4 regions of the Dinoroseobacter shibae DFL 12 genome follow, and region 2 is predicted to be linked to each of the others. Evidence: riboswitches for the same ligand, from Rfam matches in the RefSeq annotation. Region 2 holds a riboswitch; each other region holds the start of a gene.
What was found. A riboswitch is a leader RNA that binds a small molecule or an ion and turns the genes downstream of it on or off. The one in region 2 is predicted to bind thiamine pyrophosphate.

Region 1: it holds a riboswitch for thiamine pyrophosphate, as region 2 does, so the genes downstream of both, thiD (bifunctional hydroxymethylpyrimidine kinase/phosphomethylpyrimidine kinase) here and thiC (phosphomethylpyrimidine synthase ThiC) in region 2, are expected to answer to the same signal.
Region 3: it holds a riboswitch for thiamine pyrophosphate, as region 2 does, so the genes downstream of both, thiC (phosphomethylpyrimidine synthase ThiC) here and thiC (phosphomethylpyrimidine synthase ThiC) in region 2, are expected to answer to the same signal.
Region 4: it holds a riboswitch for thiamine pyrophosphate, as region 2 does, so the genes downstream of both, thiC (phosphomethylpyrimidine synthase ThiC) here and thiC (phosphomethylpyrimidine synthase ThiC) in region 2, are expected to answer to the same signal.

What each region holds. Positions count from the first base shown of each region.
Region 1 is NC_009952.1:935,739-938,825, reverse strand. It holds gene DSHI_RS04685 (efflux RND transporter periplasmic adaptor subunit) at 1-955, opposite strand, end outside; TPP riboswitch at 1,078-1,181, shown strand; gene thiD (bifunctional hydroxymethylpyrimidine kinase/phosphomethylpyrimidine kinase) at 1,242-2,039, shown strand; gene DSHI_RS04675 (FAD-dependent oxidoreductase) at 2,036-3,013, shown strand; gene thiS (sulfur carrier protein ThiS) at 2,997-3,087, shown strand, end outside.
Region 2 is NC_009956.1:97,130-100,216, forward strand. It holds gene DSHI_RS19555 (recombinase family protein) at 61-660, shown strand; TPP riboswitch at 957-1,079, shown strand; gene thiC (phosphomethylpyrimidine synthase ThiC) at 1,181-2,989, shown strand; gene DSHI_RS22440 (hypothetical protein) at 3,040-3,087, shown strand, end outside.
Region 3 is NC_009955.1:83,357-86,443, forward strand. It holds gene DSHI_RS18595 (recombinase family protein) at 116-715, shown strand; TPP riboswitch at 1,012-1,134, shown strand; gene thiC (phosphomethylpyrimidine synthase ThiC) at 1,236-3,044, shown strand.
Region 4 is NC_009958.1:13,797-16,883, forward strand. It holds gene DSHI_RS22470 (hypothetical protein) at 1-64, opposite strand, end outside; gene thiC (phosphomethylpyrimidine synthase ThiC) at 115-1,923, opposite strand; TPP riboswitch at 2,025-2,147, opposite strand; gene DSHI_RS20525 (recombinase family protein) at 2,444-3,043, opposite strand.

The DNA of each region.
Region 1 (3,087 bases), on a different replicon from region 2:
CGATCCCATCGGCATCGACGAAGACGGTCCAGCCCTGCGCGCCCTGCACCAGCGCATCCTTCGGCACGGCAAGGGCTGCGCGCGGCGCGCTCACGGGCACTTGCAGCGTGATCGACTGACCCACGGCCAGGGTCGCACCCAGCGCGTCAAGGTCCCCCGACAACCGCACGGGCCGTGTCCGGGTCGAGACGCTCTCGGTCGGCAGGATCGCGCGGATCTGCAGGTCGAGCTGTTGCCCCGCCTCGCTCACTCCCTTGACGGTCACCCCCGGGGGAATGGCGGGCGCGAATTGAGACGGAACTTGAGCTTCGATCTCCAACGCATTGATATCAATGATGCGCGCGATCGGATCTCCGACCGAGATAAACTGCCCGGGATCGGCCGCCACCGACAGGACCACCCCCGCGAAAGGGGCCGTGATCCGCGCGCGGTCCAGGGTGTAGCGCGCCCGTTGCTCGGCGGCCTCGGCATTGAGAAGCCGCGCGCGGGCCTGGTTCAGCTCTCCCGTGGCCGCCGCCAGATCGCTCATGGCGTCGTCAAACCGCGCCGAGCTGAACGATGCGGTGTTGCGCAACCCTTCCACGCGGTCACGGGCATCCTCGGCGCGGCCGAGCTGTGCTTCGGCCACGGCGATCCCGGCCCGGGCCTCGGCGATGTCGGCCAGCGCTTGCTCCAGCTCGATCTGCGCCAGCTCGGTATCGAGCACCGCAAGGGTCGCCCCCTCGGCCACCCGGTCGCCCACCAGCACCGCGACCTCGTCCACGATCCCGGCCGTCCGGGACGCCACAGCACTGTCGCGCGAGGCCACGACCTGCCCGAAGACCGGCAACGTCTCGGCAAGCGCGCGCTCCTCGACGGTCTCGGTCACCACGGCGGCAGGACGCTCCTGCGCAAACAGAGGCGGAACGGTCGGCAGAACCATGAGGGCGAGCATGAAATACAGAGGGCGGAGCAAGGAACACAAGGTCATGGGAAGAGGTCTTTCGGGTCAGGACGGGATGCACAGGTAGCACAAGTGCGGCACCTGCACAGGGAGATCGGGCTTGCACCTTCGTGATTTCCGCCCTACCTCTGCGTCAACAACCGTTGGGGTGCCCGATTCAGGGCTGAGAGGCGCACTGTGCCGACCCATGGAACCTGATCCGGGCAATACCGGCGTAGGGAACGGTCATCGTGGCAATCTCTCTTTTGCCCCTGCCCTGTCCCCGAACCGAGACCGCCCGCCTGACGAGAGGCGCGACATGGCGACCGCATTGACGATTGCAGGCTCGGATTCCGGCGGCGGCGCCGGGATACAGGCCGACCTCAAGGCGTTTTCCGCGCGCGGGGTCTACGCAACCAGCGTGATCACCGCGCTCACCGCCCAGAACACCCGCGCCGTCACGATGGTCGAGGGCGTCTCCCTCCCGATGATCCGCGCCCAGATGGCGGCCGTGTTCGAGGACATCGCCGTGGACGCGGTCAAGATTGGGATGCTGGGCACGCCCGAGGTGATCGCCGCCGTGGCCGAGGGTCTGGCGGGGTTCAAGGGCCCCGTCGTGCTCGACCCGGTGATGGTGGCGAAATCCGGCGACGCGCTGCTGGCGGCGGAGGCCGAAGAAGCGCTGGCGACCCATCTGCTGCCCCGCGCGACCCTGCTGACCCCCAACCTGCCCGAGGCCGCGCGCCTGCTGGGCGGGGACGAGGATGACGACCCCGCCGCCATGGCCGCCGCCGGCCAGGCCCTGCGCACCATGGGCGCGGGCGCAGTGCTGATGAAGGGCGGCCACGGGCGCGGCGCCACATGCGTTGACCTGCTGGTGGATGGCGAGGATGCGCCCCTGCGGCTCGAGGCCTCGCGCATCGCCACCCGCAACACCCACGGCACCGGCTGCACCCTCTCGGCCGCCATCGCCGCCGAACTGGCCAAGGGCGCGGACCTGCGCGGCGCGATCACCGCTGCCCATGGCTACCTGCAAGGGGCCATCGCCGCCGCCGACCGGCTCGATATCGGGACGGGCCACGGCCCGGTTCACCATTTTCACGAGGTCTGGCCATGACCCCCATCGCCATCCTCGGCGCGGGCATCGCGGGCCTCTGCGTCGCGACCGAACTGGCCGCCCGCGGCGCGCAGGTCACTCTGCACGACCCCGCTGGCCCGCCCGGCGCGCATCACTGCTCCTGGTGGGCGGGGGGGATGCTGGCGCCCTGGTGCGAATACGAGAACGCCGAGGAGCCGGTGCTGATCCACGGGCAGGAGGCGCTCGACTGGTGGGGCGTGCGCACAACCGTCACCCGCCGCGGCACGCTGGTGGTGGCGGCGCCCCGCGACCGGCGCGACCTCGACCGCTTCGCCCGCCGCACCCATGGCCACCGCCCGGTCACCGCCGACGAGATCGCCACGCTGGAACCCGATCTCGGCGCGCGCTTCCCCGCAGGCCTGTTTTTCGAAGGCGAGGCCCATCTCGACCCCCGCCGCGCCCTGCAAGACCTCGCCGACGCGCTCGCCGCCCAAGGCATCCCGATCCGCCCCGGCCCGGCCCCCGCCGAGGCCCGCGTCGTCAATTGCACCGGCCTCGCCGCCCGCACCACCTTGCCCGGGCTGCGCGGCGTGAAGGGCGAGATGCTGGTGCTGCGTGCCCCCGACATCCGCCTCACCCGGCCCATACGCCTGCTGCACCCGCGCATCCCGCTCTACATCGTGCCGCGCGGGGACGGGGTCTACATGCTCGGCGCCACCATGGTGGAGGCCGAGGATCGCGGCCGCATCTCCGCCCGGGCCATGCTGGAGCTGCTCAGCGCGGCCTACGCGCTCAACCCCGCCTTCGCAGAGGCCGAGATCCTCGAGATCGGCACCGACCTGCGCCCGGCCTTCCCCGACAACCTGCCCCGCGTCACGCGGCAAGGCGATGTCACCCATGTGAACGGGCTCTACCGCCACGGCTACCTGATGGCCCCGGCGCTCGCCCGCGAAACCGCCGACGCCCTGCTCGGCCCCGCCCCGACGGAGACCCCCCATGCAGCTCATCATTAACGGCGAGACCCGCACGACCGAGGCCGCGACCCTCGCGGACCTGCTGACCGAGCTCGGCCATTCCGGCAGCGTCG
Region 2 (3,087 bases):
TGCGTTACATACGATCACGATCAAGACGAAGCTCGGCCAATTCTGGCCCAAGGATGTATCATGACCAAAACCCGCGTCGGTTATGCCCGCTGCTCGACCGACAAACAGGATCTCGCAGCGCAACGGACAGCGCTCCTCGCTCTCGATGTCGCGGAAGACCGGATCTACACCGATCACGGCCTGACCGGCACGAACCGGGAGCGGCCAGGTCTGGCCCAGGCACTCGCAGCAGTCCGCGAAGGGGACACGCTTGTCGTGCCGAAACTGGACCGGCTGGCGCGGTCGGTTCCCGACGCCCGGGCTATCGCTGATGAACTGGAAAAGCGCGGGGTGAAACTGGCATTGGGCGCATCGGTCCATGACCCGACCGATCCGATGGGTAAGATGTTCTTCAACATCCTCGCCACATTTGCCGAATTCGAGGCTGATCTGATCAGGATGCGCACCAAGGAAGGTATGGCCATCGCCCGCGCCAAGGGACGACTGAAGGGCAAAAAGCCAAAACTATCGGATCGTCGTCAGGCAGAATTGCGCCGCATGTATGACACGGGTGACTACTCGATCAGCGATCTGGCAGAGCTGTTCGACGTATCGAGGCCCACCGTCTATCGGGTCTTGCAGCGGACACCGAGCGCCGATGCGTCTTCGGCTGCGGTATAGCTGCCGATCGCTGCGCTGCACATGAACTCACACAACGCGGGACTTTTTTGCCGTTCGCTGCAGGCGCACCAATGTCTGGTTCAGCAAACCGTTCAACAAATGGTGGTTTTTGAACGAGCTGTGCTGCTTCACTTCCGGTAAAAGTGAGCGGCTACCATATTGATATTGAATCACACCCTTACGGATGACATTAATTTCTGGCTACATTTAAACCCCCTGAGGCCTGATAAAACTGGTCCGTCAGACCGCCACGGGAACAGCAGTTGACAAAGCCCCCCTTGGCGCACAACGTAGTCCTTTCTCACCCGGGGGGTCCCGACAAGGGGCTGAGAAACTGATGGTGCGGCAACGCATAGCGCAGTGACCCGACGAACCTGATCCAGTTCATACTGGCGTAGGGATGGTGTTCGGCTGTGCGGCATTGCCCTGCCTGTTTTTTACAGGCGTTTATCGCGTGGCTATTCTCCATTCAGTACGGCGGAGCTGGATCTCATTGCTATGAGCACGGAGATACTGACTCATGAAAGATCTGACACCAACCGTTACTACTGGACCCTTACCGGCATCCCGGCGCGTTTATCAGCCCGGAACGCTGCATCCCCAAATTCGCGTCCCTATGCGCGAGATTGATCTTCACCCTTCGGCTGGCGAACCGCCGGTTACGGTCTATGACAGCTCTGGCCCCTATACTGATCCCAGCGCTAAAATCGCTATCAACGGTGGCCTGCCGCGCCTGCGGGCAGACTGGATCGCCGCACGCAACGATATCGAGCTTTATGAGGGTCGCCATGTGCGTCCCGAGGATAATGGCTTTGCTGAGGGTGCCCGGCTGGTGCCCGAATTCCCGGTCCGCCACAAGCCGTTGCAAGCCAAGGCAGGACGCGCGGTCACGCAGATGGCCTATGCCCGCGCCGGGATTATAACACCCGAGATGGAATTTGTCGCCATCCGCGAGAACCTTGGCCGTAAGGCCGCGAAAGAGGCTCTGGTACGTGACGGCCAGGATTGGGGCGCGGCCATCCCCGATTTTGTGACTCCCGATTTCGTGCGCGAAGAAGTCGCCAGGGGCCGTGCGATCATCCCCGCCAATATCAACCACCCCGAGGCCGAGCCGATGGGGATCGGGCGTAATTTTCTGGTCAAGATTAACGCGAATATCGGTAACTCCGCCGTCACCTCCTCGATGGAGGAAGAGGTGGAAAAGATGGTCTGGGCCACACGTTGGGGCGCGGATACGGTGATGGACTTGTCTACGGGCCGCAATATTCACAACATCCGCGACTGGATCATCCGCAATTCTGCCGTACCCATCGGCACCGTTCCGCTTTATCAGGCGCTGGAAAAGGTCGAGGGTATCGCCGAAGACCTAAGCTGGGAGGTGTACCGCGATACGCTGATCGAACAGGCTGAACAGGGGGTGGATTACTTCACCATTCATGCTGGCGTGCGGCTGCATATGATCCCGATGACGATAAAGCGGGTGACCGGGATTGTATCGCGCGGCGGCTCGATCATGGCGAAATGGTGCCTGCATCATCACCGCGAAAGTTTCCTTTACGAGCACTTCGCTGAGATCTGCGAAATTGCCCGGGCATATGACGTCAGCTTCTCTTTGGGGGATGGGTTGCGTCCCGGCTCTATCGCGGACGCCAATGATGAGGCGCAATTCGCCGAACTGGAGACGTTGGGCGAACTGACGCAGATCGCATGGAAGCATGACTGTCAGGTGATGATCGAAGGACCGGGCCATGTAGCCATGCACAAAATCAAGGAGAATATGGACAAGCAGCTGGAGGTCTGCGGCGAGGCGCCGTTTTATACGCTCGGGCCGCTTACCACGGATATCGCACCGGGATATGACCACATTACCAGCGGTATTGGTGCGGCGATGATAGGCTGGTTCGGCACGGCGATGCTTTGCTATGTCACTCCCAAAGAGCATCTAGGTCTGCCTAACCGTGACGATGTGAAGATCGGTGTCATCACCTACAAGATTGCGGCTCATGCTGCCGATCTGGCCAAGGGGCATCCGGGAGCGCAGATCCGAGATGACGCGTTGTCACGCGCGCGGTTCGAGTTCCGCTGGGAGGATCAGTTCAACCTCTCGCTTGATCCCGAAACCGCGCGCTCGATGCATGACGAAACCTTGCCGAAAGAGGCGCATAAGGTCGCGCATTTCTGCTCCATGTGCGGACCGAAGTTCTGCTCGATGCGGATCAGCCACGATATCCGCGCCGAGGCGCAGAAGGACGGCATGGCGAAAATGGCCGAGAAGTTCCGCAAAGGCGGTGATCTTTATGTTCCTCTTGATAAGGTAAAGGAAATATAAGGGGTGACAGGTTCGCCGGAAGCGTAATATCGGAAAGACCTGTCACCAATATGCGGCTGGCGCAGCGCATCCCCAGCCAGATTGTCATGCACGTCGCC
Region 3 (3,087 bases), on a different replicon from region 2:
CGGAAAACGATTCTCATTTGACTGGTCCGGTTATAGTATCATTGGAGGGGCCTTTTGCGTTACATACGATCACGATCAAGACGAAGCTCGGCCAATTCTGGCCCAAGGATGTATCATGACCAAAACCCGCGTCGGTTATGCCCGCTGCTCGACCGACAAACAGGATCTCGCAGCGCAACGGACAGCGCTCCTCGCTCTCGATGTCGCGGAAGACCGGATCTACACCGATCACGGCCTGACCGGCACGAACCGGGAGCGGCCAGGTCTGGCCCAGGCACTCGCAGCAGTCCGCGAAGGGGACACGCTTGTCGTGCCGAAACTGGACCGGCTGGCGCGGTCGGTTCCCGACGCCCGGGCTATCGCTGATGAACTGGAAAAGCGCGGGGTGAAACTGGCATTGGGCGCATCGGTCCATGACCCGACCGATCCGATGGGTAAGATGTTCTTCAACATCCTCGCCACATTTGCCGAATTCGAGGCTGATCTGATCAGGATGCGCACCAAGGAAGGTATGGCCATCGCCCGCGCCAAGGGACGACTGAAGGGCAAAAAGCCAAAACTATCGGATCGTCGTCAGGCAGAATTGCGCCGCATGTATGACACGGGTGACTACTCGATCAGCGATCTGGCAGAGCTGTTCGACGTATCGAGGCCCACCGTCTATCGGGTCTTGCAGCGGACACCGAGCGCCGATGCGTCTTCGGCTGCGGTATAGCTGCCGATCGCTGCGCTGCACATGAACTCACACAACGCGGGACTTTTTTGCCGTTCGCTGCAGGCGCACCAATGTCTGGTTCAGCAAACCGTTCAACAAATGGTGGTTTTTGAACGAGCTGTGCTGCTTCACTTCCGGTAAAAGTGAGCGGCTACCATATTGATATTGAATCACACCCTTACGGATGACATTAATTTCTGGCTACATTTAAACCCCCTGAGGCCTGATAAAACTGGTCCGTCAGACCGCCACGGGAACAGCAGTTGACAAAGCCCCCCTTGGCGCACAACGTAGTCCTTTCTCACCCGGGGGGTCCCGACAAGGGGCTGAGAAACTGATGGTGCGGCAACGCATAGCGCAGTGACCCGACGAACCTGATCCAGTTCATACTGGCGTAGGGATGGTGTTCGGCTGTGCGGCATTGCCCTGCCTGTTTTTTACAGGCGTTTATCGCGTGGCTATTCTCCATTCAGTACGGCGGAGCTGGATCTCATTGCTATGAGCACGGAGATACTGACTCATGAAAGATCTGACACCAACCGTTACTACTGGACCCTTACCGGCATCCCGGCGCGTTTATCAGCCCGGAACGCTGCATCCCCAAATTCGCGTCCCTATGCGCGAGATTGATCTTCACCCTTCGGCTGGCGAACCGCCGGTTACGGTCTATGACAGCTCTGGCCCCTATACTGATCCCAGCGCTAAAATCGCTATCAACGGTGGCCTGCCGCGCCTGCGGGCAGACTGGATCGCCGCACGCAACGATATCGAGCTTTATGAGGGTCGCCATGTGCGTCCCGAGGATAATGGCTTTGCTGAGGGTGCCCGGCTGGTGCCCGAATTCCCGGTCCGCCACAAGCCGTTGCAAGCCAAGGCAGGACGCGCGGTCACGCAGATGGCCTATGCCCGCGCCGGGATTATAACACCCGAGATGGAATTTGTCGCCATCCGCGAGAACCTTGGCCGTAAGGCCGCGAAAGAGGCTCTGGTACGTGACGGCCAGGATTGGGGCGCGGCCATCCCCGATTTTGTGACTCCCGATTTCGTGCGCGAAGAAGTCGCCAGGGGCCGTGCGATCATCCCCGCCAATATCAACCACCCCGAGGCCGAGCCGATGGGGATCGGGCGTAATTTTCTGGTCAAGATTAACGCGAATATCGGTAACTCCGCCGTCACCTCCTCGATGGAGGAAGAGGTGGAAAAGATGGTCTGGGCCACACGTTGGGGCGCGGATACGGTGATGGACTTGTCTACGGGCCGCAATATTCACAACATCCGCGACTGGATCATCCGCAATTCTGCCGTACCCATCGGCACCGTTCCGCTTTATCAGGCGCTGGAAAAGGTCGAGGGTATCGCCGAAGACCTAAGCTGGGAGGTGTACCGCGATACGCTGATCGAACAGGCTGAACAGGGGGTGGATTACTTCACCATTCATGCTGGCGTGCGGCTGCATATGATCCCGATGACGATAAAGCGGGTGACCGGGATTGTATCGCGCGGCGGCTCGATCATGGCGAAATGGTGCCTGCATCATCACCGCGAAAGTTTCCTTTACGAGCACTTCGCTGAGATCTGCGAAATTGCCCGGGCATATGACGTCAGCTTCTCTTTGGGGGATGGGTTGCGTCCCGGCTCTATCGCGGACGCCAATGATGAGGCGCAATTCGCCGAACTGGAGACGTTGGGCGAACTGACGCAGATCGCATGGAAGCATGACTGTCAGGTGATGATCGAAGGACCGGGCCATGTAGCCATGCACAAAATCAAGGAGAATATGGACAAGCAGCTGGAGGTCTGCGGCGAGGCGCCGTTTTATACGCTCGGGCCGCTTACCACGGATATCGCACCGGGATATGACCACATTACCAGCGGTATTGGTGCGGCGATGATAGGCTGGTTCGGCACGGCGATGCTTTGCTATGTCACTCCCAAAGAGCATCTAGGTCTGCCTAACCGTGACGATGTGAAGATCGGTGTCATCACCTACAAGATTGCGGCTCATGCTGCCGATCTGGCCAAGGGGCATCCGGGAGCGCAGATCCGAGATGACGCGTTGTCACGCGCGCGGTTCGAGTTCCGCTGGGAGGATCAGTTCAACCTCTCGCTTGATCCCGAAACCGCGCGCTCGATGCATGACGAAACCTTGCCGAAAGAGGCGCATAAGGTCGCGCATTTCTGCTCCATGTGCGGACCGAAGTTCTGCTCGATGCGGATCAGCCACGATATCCGCGCCGAGGCGCAGAAGGACGGCATGGCGAAAATGGCCGAGAAGTTCCGCAAAGGCGGTGATCTTTATGTTCCTCTTGATAAGGTAAAGGAAATATAAGGGGTGACAGGTTCGCCGGAAGCGTAATATCGGAAAGACCTGT
Region 4 (3,087 bases), on a different replicon from region 2:
CCAACAGGACGCTGGCGGCGACGTGCATGACAATCTGGCTGGGGATGCGCTGCGCCAGCCGCATATTGGTGACAGGTCTTTCCGATATTACGCTTCCGGCGAACCTGTCACCCCTTATATTTCCTTTACCTTATCAAGAGGAACATAAAGATCACCGCCTTTGCGGAACTTCTCGGCCATTTTCGCCATGCCGTCCTTCTGCGCCTCGGCGCGGATATCGTGGCTGATCCGCATCGAGCAGAACTTCGGTCCGCACATGGAGCAGAAATGCGCGACCTTATGCGCCTCTTTCGGCAAGGTTTCGTCATGCATCGAGCGCGCGGTTTCGGGATCAAGCGAGAGGTTGAACTGATCCTCCCAGCGGAACTCGAACCGCGCGCGTGACAACGCGTCATCTCGGATCTGCGCTCCCGGATGCCCCTTGGCCAGATCGGCAGCATGAGCCGCAATCTTGTAGGTGATGACACCGATCTTCACATCGTCACGGTTAGGCAGACCTAGATGCTCTTTGGGAGTGACATAGCAAAGCATCGCCGTGCCGAACCAGCCTATCATCGCCGCACCAATACCGCTGGTAATGTGGTCATATCCCGGTGCGATATCCGTGGTAAGCGGCCCGAGCGTATAAAACGGCGCCTCGCCGCAGACCTCCAGCTGCTTGTCCATATTCTCCTTGATTTTGTGCATGGCTACATGGCCCGGTCCTTCGATCATCACCTGACAGTCATGCTTCCATGCGATCTGCGTCAGTTCGCCCAACGTCTCCAGTTCGGCGAATTGCGCCTCATCATTGGCGTCCGCGATAGAGCCGGGACGCAACCCATCCCCCAAAGAGAAGCTGACGTCATATGCCCGGGCAATTTCGCAGATCTCAGCGAAGTGCTCGTAAAGGAAACTTTCGCGGTGATGATGCAGGCACCATTTCGCCATGATCGAGCCGCCGCGCGATACAATCCCGGTCACCCGCTTTATCGTCATCGGGATCATATGCAGCCGCACGCCAGCATGAATGGTGAAGTAATCCACCCCCTGTTCAGCCTGTTCGATCAGCGTATCGCGGTACACCTCCCAGCTTAGGTCTTCGGCGATACCCTCGACCTTTTCCAGCGCCTGATAAAGCGGAACGGTGCCGATGGGTACGGCAGAATTGCGGATGATCCAGTCGCGGATGTTGTGAATATTGCGGCCCGTAGACAAGTCCATCACCGTATCCGCGCCCCAACGTGTGGCCCAGACCATCTTTTCCACCTCTTCCTCCATCGAGGAGGTGACGGCGGAGTTACCGATATTCGCGTTAATCTTGACCAGAAAATTACGCCCGATCCCCATCGGCTCGGCCTCGGGGTGGTTGATATTGGCGGGGATGATCGCACGGCCCCTGGCGACTTCTTCGCGCACGAAATCGGGAGTCACAAAATCGGGGATGGCCGCGCCCCAATCCTGGCCGTCACGTACCAGAGCCTCTTTCGCGGCCTTACGGCCAAGGTTCTCGCGGATGGCGACAAATTCCATCTCGGGTGTTATAATCCCGGCGCGGGCATAGGCCATCTGCGTGACCGCGCGTCCTGCCTTGGCTTGCAACGGCTTGTGGCGGACCGGGAATTCGGGCACCAGCCGGGCACCCTCAGCAAAGCCATTATCCTCGGGACGCACATGGCGACCCTCATAAAGCTCGATATCGTTGCGTGCGGCGATCCAGTCTGCCCGCAGGCGCGGCAGGCCACCGTTGATAGCGATTTTAGCGCTGGGATCAGTATAGGGGCCAGAGCTGTCATAGACCGTAACCGGCGGTTCGCCAGCCGAAGGGTGAAGATCAATCTCGCGCATAGGGACGCGAATTTGGGGATGCAGCGTTCCGGGCTGATAAACGCGCCGGGATGCCGGTAAGGGTCCAGTAGTAACGGTTGGTGTCAGATCTTTCATGAGTCAGTATCTCCGTGCTCATAGCAATGAGATCCAGCTCCGCCGTACTGAATGGAGAATAGCCACGCGATAAACGCCTGTAAAAAACAGGCAGGGCAATGCCGCACAGCCGAACACCATCCCTACGCCAGTATGAACTGGATCAGGTTCGTCGGGTCACTGCGCTATGCGTTGCCGCACCATCAGTTTCTCAGCCCCTTGTCGGGACCCCCCGGGTGAGAAAGGACTACGTTGTGCGCCAAGGGGGGCTTTGTCAACTGCTGTTCCCGTGGCGGTCTGACGGACCAGTTTTATCAGGCCTCAGGGGGTTTAAATGTAGCCAGAAATTAATGTCATCCGTAAGGGTGTGATTCAATATCAATATGGTAGCCGCTCACTTTTACCGGAAGTGAAGCAGCACAGCTCGTTCAAAAACCACCATTTGTTGAACGGTTTGCTGAACCAGACATTGGTGCGCCTGCAGCGAACGGCAAAAAAGTCCCGCGTTGTGTGAGTTCATGTGCAGCGCAGCGATCGGCAGCTATACCGCAGCCGAAGACGCATCGGCGCTCGGTGTCCGCTGCAAGACCCGATAGACGGTGGGCCTCGATACGTCGAACAGCTCTGCCAGATCGCTGATCGAGTAGTCACCCGTGTCATACATGCGGCGCAATTCTGCCTGACGACGATCCGATAGTTTTGGCTTTTTGCCCTTCAGTCGTCCCTTGGCGCGGGCGATGGCCATACCTTCCTTGGTGCGCATCCTGATCAGATCAGCCTCGAATTCGGCAAATGTGGCGAGGATGTTGAAGAACATCTTACCCATCGGATCGGTCGGGTCATGGACCGATGCGCCCAATGCCAGTTTCACCCCGCGCTTTTCCAGTTCATCAGCGATAGCCCGGGCGTCGGGAACCGACCGCGCCAGCCGGTCCAGTTTCGGCACGACAAGCGTGTCCCCTTCGCGGACTGCTGCGAGTGCCTGGGCCAGACCTGGCCGCTCCCGGTTCGTGCCGGTCAGGCCGTGATCGGTGTAGATCCGGTCTTCCGCGACATCGAGAGCGAGGAGCGCTGTCCGTTGCGCTGCGAGATCCTGTTTGTCGGTCGAGCAGCGGGCATAACCGACGCGGGTTTTGGTCATGATACATCCTTGGGCCAGAATTGGCCGAGCTTCGTCTTGATCGT